Regions from separate parts of the Arthrobacter sp. UYCu511 genome, predicted to be linked through region 1. Evidence: predicted binding sites of a transcription regulator. Region 1 holds the regulator's gene; each other region holds the start of a gene.
The links. The regulator LexA, encoded in region 1, represses DNA repair genes until DNA is damaged. The targets are predictions, from matches to a motif close to TCGAACANNTGTTCGA.

Region 1 (6,026 bases):
AAGTGCCCCCTTGCCACCGAATGTTTCTCTGAGCTGGCCCGTGCCCGCGGCGCCCAGGCAGACATTGTTGTCACCAACCACGCCATGCTGGCCATTAGCGCCTTCGAAGGTATAGCAGTGCTTCCTGACTATGACGTTGTGGTGGTGGACGAGGCCCATGAGCTCCAAGATCGGGTGACGGGGGCTGTTACAGGGCAACTATCTGTCCAGATGGTTTCCGCAGCGGCATCAAGCACGCGAAAGCACACGGCGGTTTCCGTGGATGCCTTGCATGCCAGCGCGGCCGCTCTGGACCTAGCTTTGGCGGGGACCCCTGAAGGGCTCTTTCCCAACGGCCTCAATGAACAGCAGTCCCAGGCGGTGGAACAGTTACGCGACAGCGTCCGGGCAGCCCTCTCCGACTCCAAACCTGAGGGCAATGCGGCGGTTGACAGTGGCCGTTCCATTGCTCGTTCACGGCTCAATCTGATCTTTGATCTGTGTGAGCGTTTGCTGGATGCCACCAATGCAAGGGAAGTGGTGTGGGCATCCCGCCCAGGTTCTTTCACCCCCGGGAAGGGCTACCAAAAGGCCGATGAAAGTGAGCCTGCGGTGCTCAATATTGCGCCGTTGAGCGTGGCCATGAAATTGCGGGAAGGACTCTTCGCTGACCGGACGGTAGTGCTCACCTCAGCTACCCTTGCCATTGGAGAGTCTTTTCAAGCCACCGCTGGCGGACTGGGATTGTTGGGTCCTAGCGCACCCGCGTGGACGGGGGCCGATGTTGGATCTCCCTTTGACTACCCCAAGCAGGGCATGCTCTATGTTGCCGCTCATCTGAAAAAGCCGGGCTTTGGCATGTCGGAGGCGCAGCTGGATGAATTGGAAGCACTGATTTCTGCCGCCGGTGGGGGAACCTTGGCATTATTCTCCTCACGGCGTGCGGCGGAAGATGCAGCTGAGAAGCTCCGCAAGAAGTTGAAGGTGAAGATCCTGTGTCAGGGGGATTCCTCCATGTCGGGGCTCATCAAGGAATTCGCGGATGAACCCGACACCTGCCTCTTTGGCACCATGTCCCTTTGGCAAGGGGTTGATGTTCAGGGCACCTCGTGCCGGCTCGTTGTGATTGACAGGATTCCCTTCCCCCGCCCTGATGATCCGTTGGTGACCGCCCGGGCGCGTGCCGTGGCGCAAAGTGGTGGGGATGGATTCATTGCCATTTCAGCCACCCATGCCGCAGTGAGGTTGGCGCAGGGGGTGGGGCGCCTGATCCGCTCTAGCGATGACCGGGGTGTGGTTGCTGTTCTTGACTCGCGGCTGGCCAATGCCGGTTACGGAGGCTTCCTGCGAGCCGCCCTGCCGCCATTCTGGTCTACGAAAGACCGTACCGTGGCGCTTGGTGCGCTGAAACGGCTTTCCGGAAAGTAGTGCTGCCAACACAAAAGCGCCCCGCTAGACGGGGCGCTTTTGTGTAGGCAGCTGCTGTTACAGGCTGCGAAGTACCGAGACAACCTTGCCCATGATGGTGGCATGATCGCCAAGAATGGGTTCATAGCGGGTGTTTTGCGGAAGAAGCCAAGTATGGCCGTCGCGTTGCCTAAACGTTTTCACAGTGGCTTCGTCCTCCAGCAAGGCTGCCACGATGTCTCCATTGTTGGCCGTGGGCTGCTGCCGAACCACGACCCAATCGCCGTCGCAAATTGCGGCGTCGATCATGGAATCACCCTGGACCTTGAGCATGAAGAGTTCGCCGCTGCCCACAATCTGCCGCGGCAGAGGCATGATGTCATCCACCGCCTGATCGGCCAGGATGGGCCCGCCTGCCGCAATACGTCCCACAAGGGGTACGAACGCGGTGTCGGAGGAGGAGCTCAGCTCAGCAAAGTTCAATCCATTCGAACTGCGCAACGCCGACGGGGAGCTTACCCCTTCAATCTCAACCGTGCCGCTGTCCAGCACCAGCGGAATCAGAACTTCCATGGCGCGGGGACGCTTGGGATCGCGGCGCAAATAGCCGTGGCGTTCGAGCTGAGTCAGTTGGTGCGTAACGCTGGACAAGCTAGCCAGGCCAACGGAATCACCAATCTCACGCATCGACGGCGGGTACCCTTTGTCTGCAATACACCGCTGTATGCACTCAAGGATCTTCTTCTGCCGCACGGTGAGGCCCTTCATGCCGGCCCGGCTGGGGGCTTGAGGAATGCGGTGCGGCGGGTCTGGAAGCGTCATGGTTCCGTCGGTCCTTTCGTGGCTGCCCTGAACAATGTCAGTGCCTGCTGGTGGACTGCATCATGCGGCCAATCCTTGTTCTTCCGAGTTTAAGCCACCAAGAGGCGAATTTCAAACATTTGTTCTATTTACTCTTGGCAAGTGTCGTCTATAGATGCTAAAACTGTACTAGAAGCAAATTAGAACATACGTTCTATCGAAGATGTTGAGTGTGGAATTTCGATCCGATGGGTGTGCTTGGCCACGGGATCCGGATTCACGGTGAAAGGACCACAAGTCATGAATGCAGCGCTTATCTCCCACGCATCCTTTGGCGTTTCCACAGCAGGGGTTAGCGCCCGTGCGGCCCGCATTGACCAGACAGTTGGAGCGGGGCGCACCGGTGCCATCACCGCTTCCCATTCCAGGGGTGCCTCCGATGCTGCAGGAAGGCTAGCGCTGACCAGGCGCGGGCGTCTGGTGTTCTTAGGGATTCCAGCCATTGTCACCGCCGCCCTACTACTGTTTTTGGCGCTGGCCATCATGGCGGGCTTCCTGGCGGGACCGGCGAATGCTGCAACGGAGTCGCAGCCGGTGAACCTTGCAGATTATGCCGTTGCGGTAACCGTCTTACAAGGTGACAGCCTCTGGAGTATTGCGGCCGCCGCAGATCCGGGCCGTGATGCACGCCATGTGGTCAGGGAGATCGTTGCTCTCAACGACTTAGGAAGCGGGATACTTCACGCCGGGCAGCGACTCTACGTCCCCATTCCCAAATAGCCCTCCGTACCAATAGGTCCGCAGGCCAAGAGCGCTCCTCCACAGCCGGGTAAGGTCTTGGCAGGTGTCCGCATTGTGTCGCCGTTTCGAACTTTCTCACGGCCACCAAATATGCTGGGGGAATGGACCAGTTTGAACGCCTCCGTCAATTGCCGCTTCGTGACGATCTGCGAGGCCTGCGCCCTTACGGGGCTCCTCAGCTAAATGTTCCCGTTCTGCTGAACGTCAATGAAAACACCCATGGCGTTCCCACGGATGCAAAAGAGGCCATCTTGGCAGCCGTTGCGCAGGAGCTTGACGGCCTCAACCGCTACCCGGATAGGGAATTCACGGTGCTTCGTCAGGAATTGGCGGCATATCTGGGTCATGGTCTGACGGAGGAGAATCTCTGGGCGGCCAACGGTTCCAATGAAGTTCTTCAACAACTGTTGCAAGCCTTCGGTGGCCCCGGCCGAACGGCCATGGGTTTCCCTCCCACCTATTCCATGTACCCGCTGCTCGCCAGTGGCACAGGGACTGGCTACGTGGCAGGTGTCCGTGAGGATGACTTCACCCTCACCGCGGAATCTGCGGCGGAGCAGGTGCGCCGCAACGGCCCCAACATCGTCTTCCTGTGTTCGCCCAACAACCCTACGGGAACGGCTCTTGGGCAAGATGTGGTCGAGGCGGTCTACCAGGCAGGGGAGGAAGCTCAGGCCATCATCATTGTTGACGAGGCGTACGCCGAATTCGCCCAGACGGGAACCCCTAGCGCACTGAATCTTCTCAAGGGCCGTCCTCGACTAGTCGTCTCACGCACTATGAGCAAGGCCTTCGCCTTGGCCGGTGCCAGACTTGGGTACTTGGCCGGCGCCCCTGAAGTAAGCGACGCGCTTCGCCTGGTCCGCTTGCCCTACCACCTCTCGGCCATCACCCAGGCAACTGCTGTGGCTGCTCTGCGGAACTCCACCTCTTTGCTGGCTAACGTGGAGCAGATCAAGGTCCAACGTGACCGGATTGTGCAGGAATTAAAGGAATTGGGACTCACCCCGGCCCCCTCAGATTCGAACTTTGTTTTCTTCGGTGGTCTAGAGAATCCCCATGAAGCGTGGCAGGCGTTGTTGAATGACGGTGTGCTCATCCGCGATGTTGGAATCCCCGGGCACCTGCGCGTCACCGCCGGCACGGAAGCGGAAACTACTGCATTCCTCACCGGGTTGCGTACCTTCCTAGCTCGCTAGTGCCCCCTGTAGGGTCCGGCCTTGGACTAAGTTCATCATTTGCGCCGCGGTTCATGAGTTCCACCGGACCCGGGTAATTGGGTCAAACTGACCTAGCCAATAAGTTCGCCAGTGGGGAACTGGTTGGGCATAACAGTGCCTTCCCTTCTAAGCTGGTATCAATACACCCCGTTTCGTTTGAGCGCCCCACCCTGCCCGGTATCTGCTGGTCGGGGCGCATAGTACACAAAGGACTGCCGCAATGACTGAGAACAGCCCGAAACCCGGCCAGGGACGTACCGCCCGACTGGAGCGTGCCACGAGCGAGTCCAGCGTCATGGTGGAAATTAACCTCGACGGGACAGGCGTGTCAAACATTGACACCTCTGTGCCCTTCTATGACCACATGCTCACGGCGCTGTCTAAGCACTCCTTGATTGACATGAACATCAAGGCCACGGGTGACACCCACATCGATGCCCACCACACCGTGGAAGATGTTGCCATCTCCTTGGGCGAGGTTCTCAAGGTAGCCCTGGGCAACAAGGCCGGCATCCGCCGTTTCGGTGAGGCAACCATTCCGTTGGATGAGGCATTGGCCAACGCCGTGGTAGATGTTTCAGGCCGCCCGTACCTGGTGCACAGTGGCGAACCTGCCGGTCAGGAATACCACCTGATTGGTGGTCACTTCACCGGGTCGCTGACACGTCACGTGTTTGAAGCCATCACCTTACACGCGCAAATCTGCCTGCATATGACGGTCATCGCCGGCCGCGATCCGCACCACATTGTTGAGGCCCAGTTCAAGGCCTTCGCCCGGGCTCTGCGCTCAGCCGTCGAAGCCGATCCCCGCGTCACTGGAATCCCATCCACGAAGGGTCTTTTGTGAGCTCTGGAGCTAACGAGACAGCAGTAAATAGTAAGCCCACGGTCACAGTTCTGGACTACGGTTCCGGCAACGTCCGCTCCGCAGTCCGGGCGTTGGAACGCGCCGGCGCCGTTGTCACACTCAGTGCAAAGGCCGACGACGTGCTGCATGCCGATGGCCTGGTGGTCCCCGGCGTTGGTGCCTTCGCCTCCGTGATGGATGAGCTCAAAGCCGTGGACGCGCTGCGCATGATCGGGCGCCGGGTTGCTGGGGGCCGGGCGGTGCTGGGTATCTGCGTGGGCATGCAAGTGCTTTTTGATGCCGGTGTAGAACATGGTGTGCACCGGGAAGGAATGGGGGAGTGGCCTGGAACTGTGGAACTGCTCCCTGCCCCTGTGGTTCCACACATGGGCTGGAACACCGTCACCGCAGCTCCGGGCTCCATGCTCTTTGAAGGTGTGGATTCGGAACGCTTCTACTTTGTCCACTCCTACGGTGTGCAAAAGTGGGATTTTGAGGTTCTCCAGCCCAAAATGCGTCCGCCCATGGTGACCTGGTCAGAGCACGGCGCACCATTCATTGCCGCCATTGAAAATGGCCCGCTGTGCGCCACACAATTCCACCCGGAAAAATCCGGTGACGCCGGAGCGCGCTTGCTGCGCAACTGGGTCCAGTCATTGACCAAGGCGGCACGCTGATGTATTCGCTGTTACTGATGGCCCTGGCAGGCGTGCTGATTGGTGGAGCCTATACGTTCTACCAGCAGAAAACCGCCCGCTGGATTCCCATCTGTTTTGCCGCACTTGCCGTCATGTCCCTGATAGCGGCATACCTCTTTACCCAATAGGACACAGCTCTACCCACTAGGGCCTAGTTCTACCCATTTGGCACCAGCGCCACTGCTGGCACCTGCTCCATTGATTCCCTGAAAATCTCTTGAACTAACAACGTTGAGGAACCCATGACCACCCCCATTTTGGAATTGTTGCCCG
Region 2 (6,026 bases), on a different contig from region 1:
TTGCCAGAAGGGCTCGAAGCTCCCATTGAACAAGGCGGCTCCAACGTCTCCGGTGGACAGCGCCAACGCCTGTGCATTGCACGTGCCATAGCGGCCCAACCCGCCGTCTACTTATTTGACGATAGCTTTTCTGCTCTGGACTATGTCACTGACGCGAAACTGCGTATGGCTCTCAAGCCTGTCACCCGGGATGCCGCCGTCTTAGTGGTTGCCCAACGGGTGGGCACCGTCAAGGACGCGGATAACATCCTGGTGCTCGATGAAGGAAAGCTGGTGGGGCAGGGTACTCACGAAGAACTCCTGCTCTCCTGCCCCACCTACCAAGAGATCGTCACCTCCCAGATCAACGCTGAGGACGCACAAGAACAGGAGACCCCGGCATGAGCATGATGCGAGGCGGCCGCGGTGGCGGCCCTCCACAAAAAGCACTGTCCTTCGGGCCCAGCCTGAAAAGAATTCTGGGCCTCATGGCACCAGATAAGATGCGGATTGTCTTTGTTGTGTTCATGGCCGCCATCTCCGTCGCCCTCTCAGTGGTGGCGCCGAAGATCCTCGGCAACGCAACAGACATCATCTTTGACGGCGTTGTGGGCAAGATGCTCCAACAATTTCCCGCCGGCACCACCAAGGCCCAAGCTGTGGAGCAACTACGGGCCAGCGGACAAGGGCAACTAGCAGACATGCTCAGCGCCATGAACGTTGTCCCCGGACAAGGCATGGACCTAGCCGCACTCGGCGCCATACTCATGGTTGTCCTCTCCCTCTACGTAGCGGCGTTCTTCTTCAACTGGTCCCAGGGGTACATGACCACGGGCATAGTCCAACGAGCCATGTACCGGCTCCGGCGAGACATCGAGGACAAGCTGGACCGCCTCCCCATGTCACACTTCCAACAAGAATCCCGAGGAGACGTGCTCTCCCGCGTCACCAATGACATTGACAACTTCGCCCAAACCCTCAACCAGACGCTGACCCAGATCCTCATAGCCGTACTGACGGTCTTTGGGGTACTGGGCATGATGTTCTCCATCTCCCCGATCCTGGCCGGCATCTCCTTACTGACGGTGCCCATCATCGCTTTCCTGACCGTCTTGATCGCCAAGCGCTCGCAGGTACAGTTCGCCGCACAGTGGAAAAGTACGGGCGATTTGAACGGCCACGTTGAGGAGATGTTTACCGGCCACGAGATTGTCAAGGCCTTCGGCCAGCAGGAAGCGGCAATTGAAAAGTTCCGGGTAACTAATGACTACCTCTACGAATCCAGCGCCAAGGCGCAGTTCATTTCCGGCATCATCATGCCCAGCACCAACTTTGTGGCCAACCTGAACTATGTGGTGGTGGCCGTGCTTGGCGGTATTCAGGTTGCTCAGGGAACGCTGACCATTGGCAGTGTTCAGGCATTCATCCAGTACTCACGCCAGTTCAGTCAGCCCATGGCCCAACTTGCCAGCATGATCAACCTCCTACAATCCGGGGTGGCCTCTGCCGAACGCGTCTTTGAGCTGCTGGATGCGAAGGAGCAACGCCCGGACCACAGCCCGGCCGCCAAGCTCGGCAACGCAGCCGGCCGCGTCGTCTTCGAGCATGTCAACTTCGCCTACAACCCGCAGGAGCCCTTGATTAAGGATCTTTCCCTGGTGGCTGAGCCGGGCGAGACTGTGGCAATAGTGGGTCCCACAGGTGCTGGAAAAACCACGCTGGTGAACCTGCTCATGCGTTTCTATGAAATTGATTCAGGCGCTATCACCGTGGACGGGGTCAACACCGCCCACCTGACGCGCGATGACCTGCGCAGCCAATTCGGCATGGTCTTGCAAGACGCGTGGCTGTTTGGCGGAACCATCAGGGACAACCTGGCCTACGGCAAGCTCGACGCCACTGACGCAGAGATCCAGGAAGCTGCCGAGGCCACCCATGTTGACCATTTTGTGCGATCTTTGCCCGATGGCTATGACACGGTGTTGACCGACGACGGCGGTGGGCTCAGTCAGGGTCAACGCCAGCTCATGACCATAGCCCGTGCCTGGATCGCCAATCCGGGAATTTTGATTCTGGACGAGGCCACGAGCTCGGTTGATACCCGCACCGAGGTCATGATCCGCCAAGCCATGAACAGGCTTCGCGCCAACCGGACGAGTTTTGTCATTGCCCACCGGCTCTCCACGATTCGCGACGCGGATCTAATCTTGGTCATGAACCACGGAGAAATCATTGAACAAGGCAGCCATGAACAGCTTTTGGCGGGCCAAGGATTCTACTACGATCTATACATGAGCCAATTTGGTGAACCGTTGGTCGAAGAGGTGAGTCAGACGTGAATTCCATGGATATTTTGATGCACCGGTGGCGCCTGGATACGGAATCGACGGTGCCGCCCTTTGAACAGGTTCGGCTCCGGATTCTGGACCTGGCGTCCTCGGGTGACCTCGCGGTCGGGACCAAGCTCCCCTCGGTGCGGGCACTGGCAACAGATCTGGGTGTAGCAGCGAACACCGTGGCCCGTGCCTACCGCGAACTTGAGCAGGCCGGCATTGTTCTCACAGCTGGACGCAGTGGCACAGCCATCGCCTCCGGCGGGGACAAGATTGCCGCCCAGGTGGCGGAAGCCGCGGAGGCCTTCGCCGCCGTCGTGCGTGAGCTGGGCGTCTCTCAAGCCAAGGCGCTGCGTATTCTCACGGCTGCCCTGGAGCGCAGCTAGCCCACCAAAACTCTAGAAGCGGGCGGAAACCGGGCCAGACCCGGGCGCGCGTTCGAACGAACTTTCGATTATACTAATGAGTGAAAGCAACGTGCGCCGGACTCGCGGCCCTGTTGTGAGCGCACTGCGGACGGCCAAGCGTGAGAGGCGGCCGCTGACGGTGTGGCAGCCAGTGATGTGAAGGAAACAATGGCCCAGTCTGTAACCCCAGAAACCCCAGTAACCCCTGTAAGTACTGAAGCCCCTGGCGGCCCAGCTAAGGTAGCTGCGCCCAAGCGGCCGGATCTCTCGCGCCTGATCGTGAAAGGCGCCAGGGAGAACAACCTGCGCAACATTGACGTGGATCTGCCCCGCGACGCCATGATCGTCTTCACGGGCCTTTCCGGTTCGGGTAAATCCTCACTGGCTTTCGACACCATTTTTGCTGAAGGTCAGCGCCGCTACGTTGAGTCACTTTCAGCCTATGCCCGGCAGTTCCTGGGGCAGGTGGACAAGCCCGATGTTGACTTCATTGAAGGCCTTTCCCCGGCCGTGTCCATTGACCAAAAGTCCACCTCGAAAAACCCGCGGTCCACCGTGGGCACCATTACCGAGATCTATGACTACATGCGTCTGCTCTGGGCGCGTGTGGGTACCCCGCACTGCCCCGTCTGTGGGGAACCAATTGCGAAGCAGACACCGCAGCAGATTGTTGACCAACTCCTTGAGATGGCAGAAGGCACCCGCTTTCAGGTTCTGGCCCCCGTGGTGCGGGACCGCAAGGGCGAGTTCGTGGAGTTGTTCCGGGAGCTCACCGCCAAAGGATACTCCCGGGCCAAGGTGGACGGTGAGCAAATTCAGCTCAGCGAGCCGCCCAAACTGAAGAAGACCTTCAAACACACCATTGAGGTGGTAGTGGACCGTCTGGTGGTTAAGGATGGCATCCAGCAGCGCCTCACGGACTCTGTGGAAACTGCGCTGGGGCTGGCTGACGGCCGGGTCTTGGTGGAACTTGTGGATCTAGAGGAAGGCGACGCCGGACGGATCCGTTCCTTCTCCGAGAACCTGGCCTGCCCCAACGAACACCCGCTGGCCATCGACGAGATTGAACCACGATCCTTCTCCTTCAACAACCCCTTTGGTGCCTGCAGCGCGTGTAGCGGTATTGGTACCAAGCTGGAGGTGGACGAGGAACTGGTGGTTCCCAACCCGTTCCTGTCCTTGCGCGAAGGCGCCATTGCGCCGTGGTCGCTGGGTACTGCCACCACCGAATACTGGAACAGACTCCTTGAAGGTCTGGCCACGGAGCTGGATTTCAAGATGGAGACCCCGTGGAACAAGCTCGATACCGCCTCACGCACAGCTATCCTGTACGGCAAGGACCACAAGGTGGTGGTTCAGTACAAGAACCGCTTTGGCCGCGAACGCAAATACAGCACCGGCTTTGAAGGTGCCGTCCAGTATATTCAGCGCAAACACATGGAGACCGAATCGGATTCGGCCCGTGACCGCTACGAAGAGTACATGCGCCAAATCCCGTGCCCTGCCTGCGGTGGTGCGCGCCTTAACCCGGCTTCCCTCTCTGTGCTGATCAACGAGAAGAACATTGCCGAAGTCTGCGCCCTGTCCATGCGCGACTGCTTTGACTTCCTCTCCAACCTGGTCTTGACTGGTCGCGAAGCGCAGATCGCCAGCCAGGTGCTGAAGGAAATCCAGGCCCGGCTGAAGTTCCTGCTGGATGTGGGTTTGGAATACCTGAACCTGGAACGCGCCTCAGCCACCCTCTCCGGCGGCGAAGCCCAGCGCATCCGCCTAGCCACCCAGATCGGCTCCGGACTGGTGGGTGTGCTCTACGTTTTGGATGAGCCCTCCATTGGACTGCACCAGCGCGATAACCGCCGCCTCATTGAAACGCTCACCAGGTTGCGCGACCTCGGGAATACGCTCATTGTTGTGGAACACGATGAGGACACCATCAAGGAAGCCGACTGGATCGTGGACATTGGCCCCGGCGCCGGTGAGCACGGTGGCGAAGTGGTGCATTCAGGGTCCCTGCCCGATCTTCTCGCGAACACCCGCTCCCTGACCGGTGACTACCTGTCTGGGCGCAAGTCCATTGCCTTGCCCGCCAAGCGGCGCAAGTATGACAAATCCCGGGAACTTGCCGTGGTGGGTGCACGGGAGAACAACCTGCTCAACATTGATGTGAAGTTCCCGCTGGGTGTGCTGACGGCTGTCACCGGTGTCAGTGGCTCCGGCAAGTCAACGCTGGTCAACGAGATCCTGTACAAGGTGCTGGCCAACAAGCTCAACGGCGCCAAGCAGGTTGCCGGGCGGCACCTGCGCATCGATGGCCTGGAACACCTCGATAAGGTGGTCCATGTTGACCAGAGCCCCATCGGGCGCACGCCGCGCTCCAACCCTGCCACTTACACAGGCGTATTTGATAACATCCGCAAGCTTTTCGCTGAGACCAACGAATCCAAGATGCGCGGCTACCAGCCCGGCCGGTTCTCCTTCAACGTCAAAGGCGGGCGCTGCGAGGCCTGCACGGGTGACGGCACGTTGAAGATTGAAATGAACTTCCTGCCGGATGTGTACGTTCCTTGCGAAGTGTGCCACGGCGCCCGCTACAACCGCGAAACTCTCGAGGTGCACTACAAGGGCAAGTCCATTGCCGATGTGCTGAACATGCCCATCGAGGAGGGTGCAGAGTTCTTTGCCGCATTCACGCCCATCGCCCGGCACCTGCGTACCCTGGTCGACGTCGGCCTGGGTTATGTGCGGCTGGGGCAGGCCTCCACTACGCTTTCTGGCGGTGAAGCGCAGCGAGTGAAGCTGGCGGCAGAGTTGCAGAAGCGCTCCAACGGGCGCAGTATTTATGTGCTGGACGAGCCCACCACTGGCCTGCACTTTGAGGACATCCGCAAACTCTTGCTCGTGCTGCAGGGGCTGGTGGACAAGGGCAACACCGTCATTGTCATTGAACACAACTTGGATGTTATTAAAAGCGCTGACTGGATTGTGGATCTGGGCCCCGACGGCGGCACCGGTGGGGGAAAGGTGGTGGCCACGGGCAGCCCTGAAAAGGTTGCCAAGAGTGAGACCAGTTACACGGCAACCTTCCTGCGCGAAGTTCTCTAAGGCGGGCGCCCGCACCTGAAGATATGCCCGCAGGTGCATGGATGCGGCCCTGCGGGGTGGGGTCGTGAGAAACTATGGACGTGAGTACAGTAACCCCTGCCATAAATACGGTCATCCAACGTCAACGCCTGCCCTCGGTGGTCCTCTTTGACCTTGACGGAACCCTTGTGGACCCCGCAGGAGGCATCACCGGCGGCTTGGAATA
Region 3 (6,026 bases), on a different contig from region 1:
GCCCGTGGGGATGGCCAGCCTCAAGTGGGCGGGCCACCCTGTCTTGAGTATTGCAGTTCCCGGCAGGTGTGCAACACTGCGTTACTTGAGTAATTCCGATCCCTTGGCGCAGGCCAATCCTTTGGCGCAGGCCGAGGTCGGGCTGGTGTCGGCCCCGCGCAGCTCGGTGCCAAGCCAGTGCCAAGCCGAACCGGGTCTGCCACCTGTCCGGCCACCGCCGCATGCCCGGCCATCCCGGGCTGCCACCTGTCCGGCCACCATACAGAATTTGAGAGGAGAGACGTGCCGCCGCCAAACAAGGGGCTTTGCGGTCGCAAGAGCTGATTGCTTGTTCATGGCGGGCTCTCCCGCGCCTTGTGGGTGGGTCTGATTGTGGGTGTGTCTGAACTGCTGGGCATGGAATACGGGATCTTTCATTGTTCCCGGCCCGAATCAGCAATAAACAGGGGTGCGGGTCCCGCCGGGCCGGGCGTCTTGCCCGAGCCGGAGGGGGATCCAGCCCTTGAACCAAGCGCGTCCTGCCGGGAGAATTGGCCCATGGCACTTAACCGGCTGGTGATTGCAGGGCTGTTGCTGATAGCCGTGGCTGGCGCCTGTGCGGGCGAGGGGCCGAAGTGGTGTTCCGGCGCACTAGGTTAACGCCGTTGAGCCAATCCATTCCGTTCGTTGCCCAGGCCGCGGTAGGTGCCAGCTGGGCCATTCCCGGAGCCGCACCAGCCTGGCTTCGCCGGCGCAACATCTTGGGCTGACTCATGATGGGCGGGGTGGTTGCCACTGTCACGGCGCTCTCCATCTTTTTGCTGATAGGCCTCCTGCCTGTGCTGTATCCGACCGGAACATGGCTAGGCAGGGTATGGGTAGTGCCCACTGTGGTCTTGGTGGCCGGTGACGTACTGCCGTACTGCCGTGCTGCTGCCGCGGGGATGACTCCGGGTACCGGTGCGCTTGGGTGTGGTGCGCCGCCGTGGTCTATGCGGCCGGGTGTTATGGCTCTGGGGAAAGTGCTGGCTGTGGCTGATCCGGACGGTGCACCCTGAACGCCAGCAACTCACGTGGCTGATCGTCACGGTGGCGCTGTTGATGGGTGAACAGTTCCTTGGCGGAACAGTGCCCGGGTAGTGGGTGCTGAGTCTGTCCTTGTACCTTTCTCCCCGTTGCCATAGCCGTAGGCGTCCTGCGCTACCGGTTGCTGGGCATCCAGGCACTGATGCGCAGTGCCCTCGTCTATGCGCTGCTGATGGGGTGCATCATGGCGGTCTACGCGGCAGTGCTTGCTGTGGCCGCGGCACGCCTGACAGGAGACCCCGTGACAGCCCTTGTGGCGGCGGCCCTCATTGCCGTAGGCATCAGCCCCCTGCGCACCAGCGTGCAGCGTGCAGTGGACCGCTTCCTCTACGGCAAGGGTGCTGACCCATGTCCGCAATGTCAGGACTCGGTGCACTCGCCGCAGGGGCCGCGGATCACGAGCTCCTCCACGTTGTGACCACAGGGATCGAGGACGGCGTCCGTGCTCCCCACGTGCGTATTGCAAGGCTTGACGTAGGTACGCTCGCCTCTGTGGGGGTGCCGGGTGCCACCGTTGATGGGGAACGCGCCGTCGGCCCTGTGTTCACAGCACCCCTGACCCTGGGCGGGCGGGATGTGGGCACGCTTGAACTGGATGGCCGGACGCCGGGGGAGCGTTACCCAGGGTGGGGCAAGGGGATGTTGCGGGCCATGGCGCCGCAACTTGCCGCCGAGATCCATGCACTCTCCCTCACGGCGGAACTGGCCCACCAGCGCGACGCCGTCCTCGAGGCTACGGCCCGTGAACGTGAACGCCTGCGCGGGGACCTGCATGACGGCCTCGGATCGCTGACCGGCGTCGGGCTGGGACTGGCAGCCCTCAGGGACGTCGTCAGCGGGGAGCTTGCCCGCCTAGTCCCTGTGCTGGAGAGGAAGGTTGCTGCATCAGTGACCGAGATCCGGCGCATCCTGGACGGGCTCCTCCCCGAGGCCCTAGTCAGGCACGGGCTTGCCCATGTGCTGCCGGTGCGGCCTGCTGGCTGTTTCCGTGGACGACGACAATGGCTTCCGCGCTCATCCCGCCGACGGGGTTGGGCTGGCATCCATGCGGGTCAGGGTCACCAGGGTCATAGCTACTAGGTGGGAGCATGAGCATCAATTCCTCGGCGGCCGGGGATTATCCAGACTGGGAGGGTTCCCGGTGAATAAGCCTGTACGCCTGATCATCGCCGACGACCATACCATGTTCCTTCACGGGCTTGCCGCTGCGCTCGCAGCCGGGACTGAGCTGACTGTGGTGGGTCACGCGCGCGACGGCCCCTCACTGATGCTGCTAGTTGAGCGCGAACGCCCTGATGTGGTCTTAACCGACTTGGATATGCCAGCAGTGGACGGCACCAGCGCCATCTTCGGCATCACTGGGGCCTATCCTGACATCCCCGTTTTGGTCTTGTCCATGCACAGCGGCGATGAACAAGTCCTCGGGGCCATCCGCGCGGGAGCCTGCGGGTACTTGCTCAAGGGTGCGGGCCGGGATGAGATTGTGCAGGCTGTGCTGGTGGTGGCCGCTGGGGGAACAGTGTTTGGCAGCGTTGTTGGACGCCGTTTTGGTGGACAGTCACGACCGCTTCTTCACTGACAAGATCGCCAACCGCCGCCTCGTTTTCAACCCGGACGAGACCGGGCAGATTGACGTTCATATGGGCTAGCCGCCTGGTTTTCGTTGCCGGGCGCATGGGCTGGGTTTCCGTTCAATAGATCGAATATTTGTTTGGGTATCTATTGCGTCTTGATTACGGTAAGACTAAAATGGGGGTATGAGTATTCGGGAGCAGGTCCCCGGGGACCGGGGCGGTACAGCCACACAGGATGTGGCTGCGGTCCTTGCCGCGGTGACTGTTCCTTCTATTGAACCCTTTGGCACTGACACGCCAGTATTGGTGGGCTTACCGTTGTATATCCCTATCCCGGTTCCTGATCCTGAACCGGCGTCCGTGGTGGGGATCGCTCGTGAGGTGTATGACCAAGGCCTGCACGCGCTGGGTGTGTTGAAGAAACTCGAGGACGCGCTCAGCGCTTGTAAGGCCTCGTTAGTGGCCCGGGTTGTGGGGGCTGCCGGAGTGGAAGCCGGGGTGATCGGGTTGGATTCCTGGCAGCGTGGAGTGATGGAATCCTCCGCGTTGACACATCTTGGGCTGGTTCTGGGCATCCCGGAACGTACTGCTGCAGTGTTAGCTCACCACAGTACTGAACTGGTTGACTCTCACCCGCGGGTCCTTGCCGGGCTAAGTAATGGCCTGTTTTCCTTCCGTCACGCCACGGTCATGATGGACGAGTTCGGTACCCTGAATGAGCACGGCGATATCAGCGATGAGAAGCTATTGCTCTTCGAGGACCGGTTGTTGAAGCTGGTCTTGAACACGACCGTGGCGTGCTTTCATGCGAAAGCACGCAGGGCACGGGAATCAATGTTCCCAGCCACCATGGCCACCCGGACCAAGGAAGCCTTTCGGCAACGGACCATGACGTGTTTACCGGGAAAAGACGGGATGTCCTGGCTCACCCTGTACGTGCCCACCCTGGCCGCTGAAGGTATCTATACCAACTGCACCCGCCTAGCCAGGGCACTGAAAGCCGACGCGAACACAGCCCAATCCCATGCGGACCAAGCAGGTACCGGCCAAGACTGCCGTGAATACCGGACCCTGACCCAACTCAGAGCCGATGTAGGCGCAACCCTGCTCCTAGGACCACCACCCACCAACACCAATAGCAACAGCAACACCGGCGCCAGGGCTGGTGCCAGGGCCGGTGCGGGGGCTGGCGGCAGTGCTGGAGGTGGTGAGGGTTCCGTTGGGGGTGATGGGCTACATGATCGCGTTAATACCTCGGACGGGAACAATGCCTGGTTCGGGGGAGTGCGGATCGCGGAGGAAGAAGCACCCTGGCACTACACCGGCCCGCGTACCAGCCCGAACCCCAGCTCAAACACCAGCCCGAACCCGAGTTCAAGCACGGGCCCGAACACTGCTGCAGCCCCAAAGCTAAACCCAGAGATAAACCCAGAGCTAGCCCCGGGGGTAGCCGCTGGGGACGGTGAATCGTTCGCTCACACCACAGCAAATAATCCCACCTCGCAACCCTTTATCGGTACCTTCCTGCCCGAAACCAGCGGGTCTGTGGTGGGGGATGAGGTGCTGGTGGGTGAGTTGGTGGGGGATGGATCGGGGTTTATCGATGGTGTGGTGGATGGGATTTTTGAGGATCCGCAAGGAGAGTATTTGAGGCAGTTGGAGGCGGTGGCGCACTCGAAGGTGATCACGGATCCGCCCTTACCCAAAGCGCTGATCTTGTTGAAAGTTCCGGTGTTAGGGCTGTTGGGGATCACGGATGAACCCGCTGAGCTAGCTGGCCCGTTGGCTGGGCCAGTTCCAGAGAACATTGCCCGGCTTCTCTTAGCGCAGTCCACCACGTTCCTGCGGGTCTTGACGGATCCGATCACCGGTGATGTGTTGCCAGCACAGCCGCAACGCTACACGCTCAAGGAAGCAGAGAAACTAGTCCTGCAGGCCTTGGCTGGGCATTGCTACGTAGCGAATTGTCCCAACCCTGTCATTGATACCGATCTAGACCATCTGGAAGCGTTCGAGTTCGGGGGCCAGTCCAGCATGATGAATCTACGCCCTGCTTGTAAACGCCACCACACCATGAAGCACTTCAAAGACGATAAAAACCGGTACGGGCAGCGCCGCTGCATCAACGAACCAGAACGCAACAACATCCGGCTGCGTGGCTGGACACCCCAACCCACCAGCGATGGACGCATCGGCTGGATCACCCCATCAGGGACCTACCAAGAACCACCAGAAGAAGACACCCCACGCCCCCGATACCCCAAATGGCTCAAGAAACTCATCACCAAACAACTCAAAAAACGCTCATAACCAAGGGCCCAAATGACCGCACGGGAATCTGGGAAGGGGTACCAAAGACGATCGGGTGGCTTCTGCAAGAACAGAAGCCACCCGATTACGCATGCGCTCAAAGAGTCATGTTCGCAAGGACGCACACACAGCCATCAGTACGCTGGATTCGCCTGCTCGCCCCAGATTCCTCTGCTTGCGCCGGCATTCGCCGGCTTGCGGTTGAACCGTCCTTGACTGGCGGAGTGAGTCTTACATATTTGAAGGCTAGTTCCTCACTTTGCGTGCTGCACCCGAGAGGCTATGGGCGTCCAAGGCGAACAGGTCCGTGGCGCCCGCTGTTGCGGCACCCAGCAGGCTGCCACTCTGGGGCAGGATTTGCTGGGCGTAGAAACGGGCCAATACCAACTGGTTGTCCGCCAGGCTGGCATCATCCGTCTTTGCCGCAGCAACGGCTGCCCGTGCCAGCATCCAGGCACTGGTGCACAGCCCCCACATTCGCAAGTAGGGTGTCGAGCCGGCCAGCACGGAATTGGGGTCGCCCTGGCCGGTCTTGAGCATCCAATGGGTTGCTCTCTCCAACTCACTGAACTGACGCTCTAATTCCTCCCGGATGCCGTCAAAGTCAGCGCCGGCGTTGGCCAGGTCCGTTTCCACTTCGCGCATGGTGGCAATGAACTCCAGAATGGAGGCGCCTCCTCGGACCCCCAGTTTGCGGCCAACGAGATCGGCCGCCTGAATGCCGTTGGTACCTTCGTAAATAGCGGCAATGCGGACGTCGCGTACGTGCTGGGCGGCCCCTGTCTCTTCAATGAAGCCCATTCCCCCTTGGATCTGTAGTGCCAGCGAGGTGAGCTCGTTCCCCATGTCAGTGCCGAACGACTTGCAGATTGGGGTCAGTATTCCTACGATCTCATCGGCCCGCGCGCGGACTGCCGGATCGGGATCGTGGGTGCTGATATCCACATAGCTTGCGTCCAGCAGCATCAAGTAGCGCAGGGCTGCGATGCTGGCGCGCTGGGTCATGAGCATGCGCCGCACGTCAGGGAATTCGATAATGGCTGAAGTAGCGCCCGTGGCTCCAATGGCCAGACCCTG

Region 2: uvrA (excinuclease ABC subunit UvrA) is a predicted target of LexA. The motif match lies at 2,751-2,766, and genes of this name have one in related genera.
Region 3: ABIB48_RS00275 (HNH endonuclease signature motif containing protein) is a predicted target of LexA. The motif match lies at 2,765-2,780, and genes of this name have one in related genera.

What each region holds. Positions count from the first base shown of each region.
Region 1 covers NZ_JBEPPB010000003.1:63,538-69,563, reverse strand. Annotated here, with positions in the region: gene ABIB48_RS05975 (ATP-dependent DNA helicase) at 1-1,407, shown strand, start outside; gene lexA (transcriptional repressor LexA) at 1,465-2,208, opposite strand; gene ABIB48_RS05965 (LysM peptidoglycan-binding domain-containing protein) at 2,488-2,967, shown strand; gene ABIB48_RS05960 (histidinol-phosphate transaminase) at 3,090-4,187, shown strand; gene hisB (imidazoleglycerol-phosphate dehydratase HisB) at 4,429-5,055, shown strand; gene hisH (imidazole glycerol phosphate synthase subunit HisH) at 5,052-5,732, shown strand; gene ABIB48_RS05945 (CG2302 family histidine operon protein) at 5,732-5,881, shown strand; gene priA (bifunctional 1-(5-phosphoribosyl)-5-((5-phosphoribosylamino)methylideneamino)imidazole-4-carboxamide isomerase/phosphoribosylanthranilate isomerase PriA) at 5,996-6,026, shown strand, end outside.
Region 2 covers NZ_JBEPPB010000001.1:594,690-600,715, reverse strand. Annotated here, with positions in the region: gene ABIB48_RS02840 (ABC transporter ATP-binding protein) at 1-384, shown strand, start outside; gene ABIB48_RS02835 (ABC transporter ATP-binding protein) at 381-2,318, shown strand; gene ABIB48_RS02830 (GntR family transcriptional regulator) at 2,324-2,698, shown strand; gene uvrA (excinuclease ABC subunit UvrA) at 2,888-5,821, shown strand; gene ABIB48_RS02820 (HAD hydrolase-like protein) at 5,902-6,026, shown strand, end outside.
Region 3 covers NZ_JBEPPB010000001.1:49,951-55,976, forward strand. Annotated here, with positions in the region: gene ABIB48_RS00255 (hypothetical protein) at 765-1,037, shown strand; gene ABIB48_RS00260 (hypothetical protein) at 1,208-1,483, shown strand; gene ABIB48_RS00265 (histidine kinase) at 1,414-2,145, shown strand; gene ABIB48_RS00270 (response regulator) at 2,207-2,644, shown strand; gene ABIB48_RS00275 (HNH endonuclease signature motif containing protein) at 2,823-4,949, shown strand; gene ABIB48_RS00280 (acyl-CoA dehydrogenase family protein) at 5,196-6,026, opposite strand, start outside.